Regions from separate parts of the Desulfofundulus sp. TPOSR genome, predicted to be linked through region 2. Evidence: riboswitches for the same ligand, from Rfam matches in the RefSeq annotation. Region 2 holds a riboswitch; each other region holds the start of a gene.
What was found. Region 2 has a riboswitch for cyclic di-GMP ahead of G7K71_RS14185 (hypothetical protein). Riboswitches for the same ligand answer to the same signal wherever they lie in the genome.
Positions count from the first base shown of each region.

Region 1: it holds a riboswitch for cyclic di-GMP, as region 2 does, so the genes downstream of both, G7K71_RS08890 (hypothetical protein) here and G7K71_RS14185 (hypothetical protein) in region 2, are expected to answer to the same signal.
Region 3: it holds a riboswitch for cyclic di-GMP, as region 2 does, so the genes downstream of both, G7K71_RS19650 (methyl-accepting chemotaxis protein) here and G7K71_RS14185 (hypothetical protein) in region 2, are expected to answer to the same signal.

Region 1 covers NZ_JAAOEF010000002.1:61,494-65,809, reverse strand. The annotation lists gene G7K71_RS08900 (peroxiredoxin) at 1-503, opposite strand, end outside; gene G7K71_RS08890 (hypothetical protein) at 1,153-1,659, opposite strand; cyclic di-GMP riboswitch class I at 1,789-1,852, opposite strand; gene G7K71_RS08885 (hypothetical protein) at 1,917-2,147, opposite strand; gene G7K71_RS08880 (class I SAM-dependent methyltransferase) at 2,195-2,800, opposite strand; gene G7K71_RS08875 (ASCH domain-containing protein) at 3,443-3,718, opposite strand; gene G7K71_RS08870 (PadR family transcriptional regulator) at 4,298-4,316, shown strand, end outside.
Region 2 covers NZ_JAAOEF010000003.1:652,490-656,805, reverse strand. The annotation lists gene G7K71_RS20270 (hypothetical protein) at 226-576, opposite strand; gene G7K71_RS14195 (hypothetical protein) at 720-1,049, opposite strand; gene G7K71_RS14190 (hypothetical protein) at 1,144-1,491, opposite strand; gene G7K71_RS14185 (hypothetical protein) at 1,512-1,829, opposite strand; cyclic di-GMP riboswitch class I at 2,151-2,244, opposite strand; gene G7K71_RS14180 (hypothetical protein) at 2,621-2,986, shown strand; gene G7K71_RS14175 (hypothetical protein) at 3,002-3,148, shown strand; gene G7K71_RS14170 (hypothetical protein) at 3,608-3,895, opposite strand; gene G7K71_RS14165 (hypothetical protein) at 4,075-4,230, opposite strand.
Region 3 covers NZ_JAAOEF010000004.1:440,549-444,864, forward strand. The annotation lists gene G7K71_RS17870 (GGDEF domain-containing protein) at 1-388, opposite strand, end outside; gene G7K71_RS17875 (hypothetical protein) at 678-965, opposite strand; gene G7K71_RS17880 (hypothetical protein) at 1,115-1,276, opposite strand; gene G7K71_RS19650 (methyl-accepting chemotaxis protein) at 1,360-1,806, opposite strand; cyclic di-GMP riboswitch class I at 2,182-2,274, opposite strand; gene G7K71_RS17890 (hypothetical protein) at 2,643-2,831, opposite strand; gene G7K71_RS17895 (MFS transporter) at 3,199-4,316, shown strand, end outside.

The DNA.
Region 1 (4,316 bases), on a different contig from region 2:
GAGGTCTGCAAGGCCCTGACGATCCGCAAAATTTCGCCAATGTTGCGACCGACCTCCTGTGGATAATAGAGAATGACCCGGATGATCCCCTTGTCGTCTACCACGAAGACCGACCGCACTGTATTAGTCCCCTTGGCCGGGTGGATCATGCCGAGTTCAGCCGCGATCTGCCCGGTATCGGCAATTATGGGAAATGGAATTTCCACGCCCAGATTATCCTTGATCCACTCTGCCCACTTGATATGGGAAAACACCTGGTCTACGGAAAGGCCAATCAATTCGCAGTTGAGTTCCTTAAACTCCTGATGTTTCCTGGCGAAGGCCACAAACTCTGTGGTGCACACTGGAGTGAAATCGGCTGGATGGCTGAAGAGGATAAACCAGCGCCCTGCGTAGTCATGCGGCAGCGTCCGCTTTCCATGGGTGCTCTGAACTGTTAGCTCCGGAAAAGGCTCACCTATAAGAGGGGAGTATCGTTCCACTTTGTCCTGTAATTTTGCCACTGTCAAAACCTCCTTGTAATGATTTCAAATTTATATTTATTACAAATTATAATATTAACTCTTTCTCTTGTCAAGCTCATTTTCTGCAATGATTCGCATCAAACTCCGGGAACCGGCTAAAGAAAATTTGCCGTACTATAGAAAGCCCGGACTATTGAAACATTATCCCTTACCAGGAACAATGAAAAAAACAGTTCTTCCCTTTTATACCCAGCGTCCGGCCCACCGCTTCGGCGTACACCGCCGTGGCGATGGCGTGGTAGTACAGCGTTTCCTGCCAGGCCAGCATTTGAATGGCCAGTTGTTACAAAAAGAAAAAGCCGGATGCCCCGGAAAAGGGGCACCCGGCCCACGGAAAAATACCTGCCCACCGGCTTAACCACCGGATCTTTTGGCACCGGCTTGAGTACCGGCCCCGGAGCAGGCTGCGGCCCCGGTACGATTACCGTTCCTTCGGAGACTCCAGCTTCTGCCCGGGTACAAATTTCGAGGCTCTGGTGGCTTCAGCGGCTTGTACCCAGGCTTCTTCGGAAGTTCGGGCAGAAAAACACGATGCTACCCCCAAAAAAGAAGCCCGACATAAAGCCGGGTTGAAAAGGAAAGAAGGTGTTTTTAAAACTGGCTTATCCGTCCGCGCCCGCGTCTTCATTTAAGTACCGGCATTGCGCCCGGCCCCGCCGAAACGGTTTGGCCCTACCGTCGTACGGTTGACATTTGCCCTTATTCGCTCAGCCATGATCTGCTTGCACTGGTCGGCCTGCGCTTGTGTAATCCTGCCATCCTTAAGCAGTTGGTCGATTTGAGAGCTTCGCTGGCTGACTATAAAGTTGATCAGCTGTTCCTCACTTATACCTTTTTCGGCTGCAATCTCAACCAACGACTTGCCGGAGTGACGTGCAGTAATTAACGCAGATACATCCATTCCCAGGAACTGCGCCACCGACGTATTCATCGAGCCCGCTGCCCGCCCCAGAGCCGCACCAGCCATTATGCCTGCACCGGTGGTATTTGGTCCGGCTGCTTGCACATTATACTTACCTGCCCATGCTGGCGGACCGCCCGCAGCCATTGCTTTCCCGGCAGGTAACCCCGCCAAAAGCATTCCACTGAACAACCCTGCTGCACTTACCATTGTTATCCATTTTTTAATTTTCATGATTGGTCCCCCTTTCAGGTTAGCTTTACCAGAAATTATACCTGGCAGGATTTAAGAATTTGTGACTAAAATGTTACAAATTCGTTACAAAATTGAGCACTCGGTACACCCTTTTTCTGCCACACCTGTTCTTCCAACTTTAGGCCCCCTGGCTTTGCGCCCCCGGCTTTCGCCGGGTTTGCCTTTGGTGGGGACTCCTTTTAAATTTAGAATACGGCATGTGAAAAATATTGCGCGGGCTGGGCACAAGACACGGACTAGCGGGAAACCACCCGGGGCGAATGGAACCCACCGGATTTCCGTCTCGCGTAGACCACCCGGACCACGTGGCCGTAACAACTGTCCGCACCCATTACCCCAACATGGAAAACCATGACGCTGTTCGCTCCCAGCTCCCGGATGGCCTTAATATGGTGGTACACCTTGCCGTCCACGAAGGGGGAAGTGTGATACTCAACACATGATGCAAGCCCGGATGGTTGTTTCATTTCCCAGTTAATCCCAATGTATCAACCCATATCCAACTTAGCACAGTTTATGCAAAACGCCTTTTTCGCATTAGGCAAACCCAGGCTCTAGGCGGGTTTGGGCGGTTAGATCCAAAATGACTTGAAACGAGTGAAAGGATTTCGAAGTAGGGCTCTACAGAGTTAACAATATCTCTGGCAGTCCGCTGTGGTGGACCTGGGCCATCACGTTGCTCATCGGCGTTGCCAACAATACTCAACCATAAACCATCTTTTTCTAAATGAGCAGCTACATTTTCAGCAAAGCTCTTCCGCTCTTCATCCGAATTTAATGAATGAAAACAACCTCTATCAAACACAAAGCCAAATGGCGCCCCTTCAATTTTGTTCATAAGGAAGTCAATCACAATAAAGGTACATTTGACATTAGCTTTTGAAGCTTTCTCTATAGCCTTCTGTATTGCAATTTCCGAAGTATCAATACCTATCACATCGAAGTTTTTTTGGGAAAGCCATATGGAGTTATCGCCAGTTCCGCATCCAATATCCAGTGCTTTACAGGGTTTTATGGCCATCGCAGTCACAGTCTGAATAAGGTTGAAATCGGGTTTGCCAATATCCCAAGGAGTATCGCCTGTTTCATATCTTTTCTTGTAACGTTCCTCTATCGTCATTCTGTCTTCACCTCCTCCCTTCTGGTACCTGCTTAAATTTTACACGGCCTCAGCCAAAATTCCAATATTAACATCTCCCCCAAAGGCATTCCCTTTAAAGTTTTATCTAAATATTCAGCAGGAAACTTACATAAATTTAGTAGTTAGCACTTCAACAAGGAACCCCGAAAAACCTCTCCATTTATAGATTTTTTAAAGTTGAGAAACACCGGCAGCCACATCTTTCGCCTTTCTACACCTCGATTTTCCGGTAAAGTTCCGGAGCCATGCGGACAAGGAGGCGGCACAAAAACGCCTCCACCGCCAGGATGACTCCCAGAACCGCCAGAGAACCCGCCCACCAGGGCAGGTGAAAGGATAAAAACCGTCAAGGCGGTACCTGCCGCCAGGAGAACGCTTGCGCTCAACATGAAAAACAGTACGTTTAAGTTCCCCTGTATCGCTATCTGAGGAATTTCCCAGCCCAGGCTGGGCCGGATTAAATCAATCAGCAACCCGCCGGTGTTAATGACGTCCATTTCGGCAACGCTGAGCTAGCAAAAAAGCAACGGGTACTTTTTGTGGATTTTTGTCGAATTGTCCGGCAAACAGGGTCAAAAAAATTTGACCAGACACGGACGTTTGAAATACTAACCGTAAGCCTTACACCAGCTCAAACTCCACCATCCAAACATCAACATCCGGGTTCCAGAACCCGTATATCCGTTCGAACGCCTCCCGGTACCCCTCCACTGACGGGTAGCTTTCCTTCCAGGCGTCATCCTCCGTGATCTCGCCCAGCCGCTCCCGCCGGACGGCGGTCACCCTCACGTAAGTGAACGGTACCACCCGGTGATTTAACCTGCACTGGTAGACGGAGCCGGCATTCCACGAAGAACAAAAGGCCGGGTTTCCCCGAAAAGGACATCCGGCCCTCAAATACCGCCTCCCCACTGGCTGACTGCTGATCCTCCAATATCGGCTCCGGGTTAGGATACGCCAAGAGTACATATCTTCACCACTCCGTCGGATAAAGGAGCCGTGCTACCGGCGAAGTAAGCCGGTGATTTTCTGTAGTGCCGTTCGCATAAGTCGCTAAAACTGTGAGTAAAGAAGCACTAATTGTCCAATCTTAGGGGGTCAGCCCGCCCGTTCGCTGAGCATCATGCGGGCGATCCTTTATTTTCTTGCTCCTCAAGAGGGAAAACCTCCAGGAATTTGGCGCGGAGTGGATTTTGGGAACGTATCCAAACTTCAATCCAGACTCCATCATGACCCCGAACAATCACCGGATCAATGCAGTGGTCTACCCTTCGGGCTCAAAGCACCAAGTAAAGTTCGAATTCTCTTCGCCAGCCGCATCTGGAGTAATTCAACACAAACCCATTTTCATCCTCTGATGGTGTCACCCGTCAAGGGTGACATGAGGGGTCTTGCAATGCAAGGTTTTGAATGTTATAATGTCCCTGGCTATCTTGCAAAACAAGACATTTTGGTCAGGCAAAGAGGCGTAAATATATGGAAAAAAGAGGTTCAC
Region 2 (4,316 bases):
TAAGAAGGTTAATACATTATTTGCATAATATGCTATATTCTGGTAACGTTTACATTGATACGACCATATGTTGCATAACACCAGGTTTGTCCGGTCATAAAAAATTCCCCCTACAAAGAAATCTTTCAAGATAGAAACCTGAGTTCGACAGTCTCTAGGTTAACAAAAAGCGCGAACCCGCGCCACACAAGGGATAGAAGGCTATACCCCGGAGGAGGCGTGTTACTATGAGCTCCCTTGCTTACCGGTCTTCATGCTATAAAACTTCGGCGGCTCTGAAACCTTAACGGCCTTAAAAATTTCCTTTTGTTCCCTGGTCAGTTCGGTGTGCTGATATACCTCGCCGTTGGCCCCTTGAAACAGTCCGAGGTGGATTCTTTGCAATTCCTTTCTGATATGGCGCCAGGTAAGACCTGTTCTGTTTTCAGCTATTCTGATCAAAAAGAGCGCCAACCAGCAAAGCAATACATGGGATCTAATCCGGTCTTCCAGGCAGTGGTATATGGGTCTTAACTCCAGAGTGGTTTTCAAGGTGCGAAAAGCATATTCAACTTCGTAGAGTTGTTTGTAGCCCAAGGCCACATCTTCAGGAGAAAGGGTATCGTCAGAGGTACGAATTAAGTACTTTCCGTCTTTCCGTTCTTCCCCGGCAATCTTTTTTCTGTCCAGGGTACCCTTATGCTTAGGCTCAAGTAGCGTTCGTAAGTTTCGTGGTACAGCTACTCTCCTGCCGCCCGTGCTCTTTTTTCGGCAGCCAGGGCGTTGACCACGGTAATCTCGGTCTTCAACTTTTGTAACAATTCTTCTCTTTTTAGTTTGTCTCTTCTGGCTTCCTTGGGATTACGGACAAGGATGTAACGGATTCGGGCTTCACCGTAGCCGATAACGATTTCCTTTACCTCTAGGTTATCTTTGACCAGACGGTACCGGCCTGGGCGGGAGAGGGCTTCTTCAGCCGTAACTTTGGACAGCTTTTCCCCGGCAATGTAATGGCCGCCGACTATCTGCAGCGTTCTCAAATTATCTTCCGAGCCAGAAGCCCCGATCAAAAACGGTGACTACCCGCCCGAGCTTCCAGCCCAGTAAGTCCCTTTTCACTTCTTGAATTACCGTCATGTCCATGGTATTGCCCGGCCATACCCATCATCTCACTGGGATGCCTTCCCTGGTAACCGCCAGGCCGATAACCACTTGAGGCAGAACCGGGCAGTGGTCTTTGGAATAGCCGGGTTTGCGGAAATTATCTTCTTCCCCGGTGACAAAGTAAGTAGAGGTGGTATCAAAGAACAGAAGATCCACTTCCAGATTTAACAGGTGTGCCGTATGAAAGAATATTTCCTTCTGGATTTCTTCGCTGGCTTCCAGGAGAAACTCCATGACTCTTAGCATCTGTTGCTCTTCGACACGCTCGAGATCCGGGATTATAACACCCTGTTGTACCCAGTCCTCAATGGCCAGTTTGCTTAGGGGTTCCAGTACCCGGTTAGCCACCAGGGCGAAGAGTACCCTTTCTACCGGGAGACGGTACTGTCGTTTAGCCAGTAGTTTTTTAAGGTAAAGTCGAACTCCCGCTGCTTCCAAAGTTCGTTGAGGAACCAGGTGCCGCAACAGGGCCTGCTAAAAACAAACTTTAACGCATCGCCGTGTTCCACTTTCCCCCGTGCTTCCAAGGCCTCCTTAGGACTTAAGAACCGGTTGATGCTGGAAACCAGACGCTTTAAGGCAGCAACATCCAGATCTTCGTCACGTCCAAAGTTGTATAATACCCTGGCCTTGGCACACTTAGCGACTGGGTCCCATTCATTATGGGCCAGCTGGATATAGCGCACTGGCGTTCCGTCTTTATTTCGTCTGGTGATGGTTCTGATATACATGGTACCTAATAATACCATGTCCGTTCTTTGTAGTTCAATATTTTTTTGTAATAGTCGTATGCCCATGCATTTTTAAGTTTTTTCTATGTTAAACATCGCCAAGGCCTTGATATTATTGAACCATTCTTATTGAACCATTCTTATTACATGTGCCTCGGCCGGGCAAAAAAGTGTCGAACCCAGGAGAAATTTTGAATGAAAAATATCGTTCACTCCACCAAACCTCAAAACAAAAAGCCACAGGGAGATACCGTCTGCCCTGCGGCTACCCTTCTCCCTTGCAACCCAGCCGTCATGGTTACCTCAATGAGTAAACTTTAGACCTGTGGCTTTGCGTCCCCGGCTTTCGCCGGGTTTGCCCGCCGGGATTTGACTTTTATCTACATTTTTTACCTTTGCTTTTATTAAATCACCATAATTTACCCCCTGTCAAGGGAAATTTCGTGTTTACGAATACGGCCAAAAAATCTAGAGAGTCAAGCAGCGTGAAGCGAAAGGCAAACCCGTACCATTTAACGGCCTCGGGTACCAGCTTGGAAAATTATTCGTCGGGCAAAGAGCCGGCCCGCATGAAGAGCCTTCCCGGCACCTTTCGTTCCGGCCCACCGACTATTTCACGATGTTGGTAACCGACAACATGCTGGACGAGCCAATTGTGGCCGACAACGTGAAAAGCGGTACGCCGAAAGGGTTGACCTGATGTACAATCCCGTACCGAATTCGCCACCCATTTCGGGGTGGGCATCATGGTGGTGACAGCAGACGGAAAGATCATTTTCAGCGAGCGGAGACCTACCGCTGTCGATGCTTTCGTTTTCTTCCCTTCCGTGGCCGAAAGTTCCAGCAGGCCGGTGGACGTCGGGCCGAACGGCGGGCCGGACCCCTACAGGACGGCGGTGAGAGGGCTTGCGGAAGAGGGGGGCCTGGAAATTTCGCCCGACCAGGTAAAGTTCCTGTCTTTCGGGGCCAACGCCGTCCTCTGCGAATACGCCCTGTACGGGGTGGTACATGTGGATCAGACCGAAGAAGAGATTCTTAAAATCCGCTCCCTCGGCGTTCCTAAAGACAAGTGGGAAAGCCAGAAGCTGCATTTTGTGCCGTTTAAACCCTAAGCCGTGGCTGAGTTTATGGCGGGAAACAAGCCATGGTCTCCTTTTGCCGTCGTTTGTGCCGTTCATACCCTCTTCGACCGTTTCGGTAAAGAAAAACTGGAAATAACCGAAAAAGCGTTCGCGGGCAGGGAAATAGCTTTGAGCCAGAGGCTACCGGAATAATTGCTCTTTTTTCTTTTTAAGTCTCTCCGCAAAGGATTTTGTAAAGTAAAAAGTCGAAAACAGTAAAAAGCAAGCTATCATTCCTACTCCAACGTAAAGAAACTGTATGAGAAGAGGTTTGTCAGGAATTGTAAATAACGTATCGCTTAGTGAAGACCCGCAAGTAACAAAAGTGCTTGTAATCATTTCCTTTACTCACCCCCACTACTGTACCGCCTACCGCACCGGCCCCAGGACCACCGTGCCCCACCGCCCACAGGAAACCAAACGCCCACCGCAGTACGGGCACCTCTCAGGCGGCATGGCTTCCCAGGCCTCTGTCCAAACCGTCTTGGCGCAGCGGTCACACCGGTATTCCATGCACTCTGCAACCTTCCTGACCGGGGCGTCATAATTCCAAATCAATCCGGCCAGAAAGCAAAAGCCGGACACCACCTTAAAAAGGCGCCCGGCTTATTATCATGCTCTCTTTCTGGCCCTGTTTTTACTGTTCCACGCAACCGCACAAGATTCGCTGCAGAACTTCCGATCCGACTTTTCGGCGAAAAACCTTACGCCGCAGTTAAGGCATCTGAACTGCTTCCAACGCTTTTGTTTTTCCGGCGGAACGAAGCTGCCGTACAGGTATTCCCGGAAAGAATGGATGAAGGCGCCCACGTCCACCGGCCCGTAGTTACTGGCCTGGACGAGGCACCGCAAGAAGAGCCCAGCCAATCGCCGCTCGCGCTCGGTCAGGACAGATTCCACAGATACCACCCACCTTTTCAACAAAAAAGTGGCAGCCTGAGCTACCGACACAACAAAAAACAATCCTGCGGCATGGTAATTGTTGCCTCCTCCCATAATTAAACAAATGTTTATCTTTTTATAGTCCTTGAAACCTGCAGGAAAAGGTTGACTAACCTGGTTCATAAGGAAGAGTCAATTTACTCACCGCTGTCTTCAGGGAAGAGGGGAGGTCGGCCATAGACGGCACGGAAATGGGCCAGGGCCATCCGCCAATCATCGTCAGTAACCTTATCTGCTCCGGCCTCCTGGAAAAGAATTCTGAGAGCCTCAACAACCCGGTTTTCCTGTAACAAGCGGTCATACGCCTCTAAAGCGTCAAATACTCGTCTCCAGTTTATCCTTTTTCCCTCCCCGAATATATTTAGTGGGGCAAAGGCGG
Region 3 (4,316 bases), on a different contig from region 2:
CGCTGACCCAGACGTAGCAAAGGGCGGCTTTTCGCCCATAACGCAACAGGTACTGGAACAAAGGCAATATCAACATGGCACTGTAATTGTTCAATATATCATGTTCAATGTTGGCGGCCAAGACAAAGAAGAGCACATCGCCTACCATAAAAAAGTATGTCCACCAATTTGGATTTTCACCGGCGTGACGTCCTTGAAAAGGGAACCATAAAGCCGCGTAAATAAACCAGGCGATCCAGAAGAAAACCCATTCAACTTGGCGGGAACAAAATAAAAAATAGCCGAGCCCGGTTAAGAAAACAGTTATAATTCTCCATTTCCCTATTTTTAAATTGGTCGGGTCGAAGGTCTTCTCACCGGTTAGTTGAAGGAGGTTGCTCATGCCCATAGTGGCTTCTCCCTTAAAACTGCTAAATACACATTTCAACACGGTTCTGCTTTATTCCTTTTCTTTTTAGGTATTACCAGAATATGTAAATGCTTACGGGAAAATGGGCTGGCAGCACCAAGGTGGTAGCCGGGCGTACCTTTTATAATTTTATCCTGGCGGCAACTACTACTTTAGAGATGATAAGCGGATGGCTTTTGGGGCATAATAAAAAGGCGACACAACCTGCATCAATTTCGGCCAGAAAGCAAAAGCCGGACACCACCTTAAAAAGGCGCCCGGCTTATTATCATGCTCTCTTTCTGGCCCTGTTTTTACTGTTCCACGCAGCCGCACAAGATTCGCTGCAGAACTTCCGATCCGGCTTTTCGGCGAAAAACCCTACGCCGCAGTTAAGACATCTGAACTGCTTCCAACGCTTTTGTTTTTCCGGCGGAACGAAACTGCCGTACAGGTATTCCCGGAAAGAATGGATGAAGGCGCCCACGTCCACCGGCCCGTAGTTACTGGCCTGGACGAGGCACCGCAAGAAGAGCCCAGCCAACCGCCGCTCGCGCTCGGTCAGGACAGATTCCACAGATACCACCCACCTTTTCAACAAAAAAGTGGCAGCCTGAGCTACCGCTACAACAAAAAACAATCCTGCGGCATGGCAATTGTTGCCTCCTCCCATAATTAAACAAACAGGAAAAGGTTGACTAACCTGGTTCATAAGGAAGAGTCAATTCACTCACCGCTGTCTTGCTCCCCAGGGAAGAGGGGAGGTCGGCCATAGACGGCACGGAAATGGGCCAGGGCCACCCGCCAATCATCGTCAGTAACCTTATCTGCTCCGGCCTCCTGGAAAAGAATTCTGAGGGCCTCAACAACCCGGTTTTCCTGTAACAAACGGTCATACGCCTCCAAAGCGTCAAATACTCGTCTCCAGTTTATCCTTTTTCCCTCCCCGAATATATTTAACTCCCTATTCCCTAAACCACCAGTTCATCGGCCAGCTTTTTTAGTTGCCCGGCCACTGCAGTAAGCTCATTTATCGACGCATTAATTTCCTGGGACGAAGCAGCCTGCTGTTGTGCTGCACTTGACACCTGTTCAATTGAGTTTGTCAGATCTATAATTGATTGCTGTACGTCATGCAAAGTCTGCATGATTTCTTTAACGGACCGCTGGGTATCCTGGGATAGTTTGCGTATTTCCCCGGCCACCACATTGAAACCCCGCCCGGCATCGCCCACCCGGGCCGCTTCGATGGCCGCGTTCAACCCCAGCAGGTGGGTTTGCTCGGCAATTTCCTCGATGAGGTTGACAATGCCGTCGGTTTTCTTGATTTCATCCCTGATCTTCTGCGCGCTGCTGTTCAGGTTTTCCGTTGTTGCCGCCACTTCTTCCGAGGTGGCGGAAAGGCTGGAGGTAGCCATGGCAATCTGGTTGATCTGGCCGTCATTTCTTGCGACATTGCAATCAGATTCTCCTGGCGGGTGATGGGGGTGGTTATGCCAATGCGGTGGTAAGACAAGAAGGAACAAACAGGGAGGGAGATAAGGGAGGGGAACGTAATAAGGGGAGATTTAATATTAATGCATTGTCTGTTAAATATAACAGCACCCGGGGTATTTTACAGGGATTACGAACATATGTATTTAATACCAGAGCTTGTCCAGTCATAACAAAACCTCCATGCCAAGAAATCCTTTGAGGACGCCAATATGAATGAAAAATTTAGTTCGGCCCGTCAAGCCAAAAATAAAAAGCTACAGGGAGAAAAACGCACTTGCCCTGTAGCTATCTTTCTCCCTTGCAACCCAGCCGTCATGGTTACCTCAATGGGTAACTTTAGACCTGTGGCTTTGCGTCCCCGGCTTTTGCCGGGTTTGCCCACCGGGATTTGACATTGATTCTACATTATTTTACCTTCGCTTTTATTGAATCATCATAATTCGTCCCTGTCAAGTGAAATTGATGTCGAGCCGTGTCAAGATCCAGCAGGTATCTCCACAAAAATTTTTCCCATTTTGAGACCTCACCGCTCAAAATATCAGCAAAAACCGCTGCTCTTTTTTCCCGGCCTTCGCGTTGGAGAACTTGCCTACTTCCTGGGGCGAGGTTTCTTTCTTTTTGGGGGTCGCTCTCCTTCTGGCACCACTGAAATTTACACGGCCTTGAAAAAGGTGATGGAAACTAAACACGCCTGATTGAGTCTCAGGCGTGTACATAACTGTGCTGATTATCCTCTCGTTAAAGCACATGGCTTGCTTTAGGCGATAATAATGGCGATGCCCAGAATAAAGGCCAGAACAGCCAGGATAAACAGTACGGGGCAAGCTACGATGCAATTGAAGATGGCCATAATACCGATGAGGACCAGAGCGAGAGCTGCAATAAGGGCTCCTACAACTACCCCAGTAATTCTACAGGGTAAAGCGCCAGGACAAAAGATAGCCATACCGAATTCCTCCTCGTATGAATTCATGAGAATGCACCCGGGCGCAGATTCCAATTACATAATATGAACCGCCAGGAAGTGATGTTACAACATTGTAAATATTATCCTTGAACCAAATAACCCCTTATTAACGGCACACCGGGAACACGACGCAAGCCGGGAGGAAATGAGGGCTTTCCTTCAGGCGTTTGCTGCATTCTTTCCTTACAAAAAGCATGCCCAGGCTTCCTCAACCGGGGGGAGTACGGCTCATAACTTGTTAGCCAGCACAGTAGAAAAAGTGCTTTTAACCTGTTGCCAGGCAGGGGTTTGGAGCTGAAAGAAGAATTATTTGACCAGTAACTCCTGGCAGGTGACAACGGACAAAATGCGCGATATCAGAGAGGAAACACATATCCCTATAGGACAGTTGGCTTTAATTCAATTGCTGGTGCTGGTGCCGTCCTACTGCCTGCCGGCCGTCCTCCCCCTGGTGGAAAAACAATGGGGGATCAGCCATGCCGAAGCCGGGATGATGGTTGCCGCCTTCCAGGCCGGATACGTGGCGGCCGCCCTGGTGGTCCTCCCCCTGACAGACCGCATTGACGCCCGTTATGTCTTTGCCGGCGGGGCCATTTTATCGGCCGTTACCCATTTCCTCTTTCCCCTGCTCGCCCAGGGAGCCCTGGCGGGAACCCTGCTACGGGCCTTGACCGGTGCGGGCCTGGGAGGGATCTACATGCCCGGGATCAAAGTCATTTCCCTGGCCCCCAGCTCCCGCGGCCGGGCAGTGGGCTTTTACGTTTCCTCCTACCTGGTGGGCACCTCCCTTTCCTTCGCCCTCACCGGGGCCCTTACCGCTTTTTTAACCTGGCAGGAGGCCTACCTGGTTCTGGCAGGGGTAAGCTTTGGGGCCATTGCCCTTTCTTTCTGGCTGTGGCGCCAACCCGCAGCCGCCTTTTTGCCCTACAAGAGACGCGAAAAAACACCGGAAACCAATGCCGAAATAGCTGGAGAGACCGGTCCTGTATCGAAAAACAGTTCTCCCGGACCGGCAAAGGGACTGCCGCAGGCCGGAAAGGCCCGGCACAACCTGGCCATGGCCCTGATCATCCTGGGCTATACCGGCCACATGTGGGAGATGTACGGCCTGCGCTCCTGGCTGGCCCCTTTTCTAACTGCCGTGTTCCAGGATCGTTACGCCCAGCCCACCTCTTTGGCGGCCACCCTCACCGCCCTTTCGGTAATGTTGGGGGCACCTTCCACCCTGTTGGCGGGATGGTTGTCGGACCGCCTGGGGCGTACCCGCACCGCCCTGGCCATCATGCTCACCAGCGCCGCCTGTTCCATTACCTTCGGATGGCTGCTGGCGGCGCCAGTGTGGCTTTTATCGCTGGTAGGCCTGGTTTACAGCTTCACCGTTACGGCCGATTCACCCATATTTTCCGTAGGGCTGGCGGAAATCGCCCCCCGGGAAAAACTGGGCCGCATCATGGCCTGGCAGAC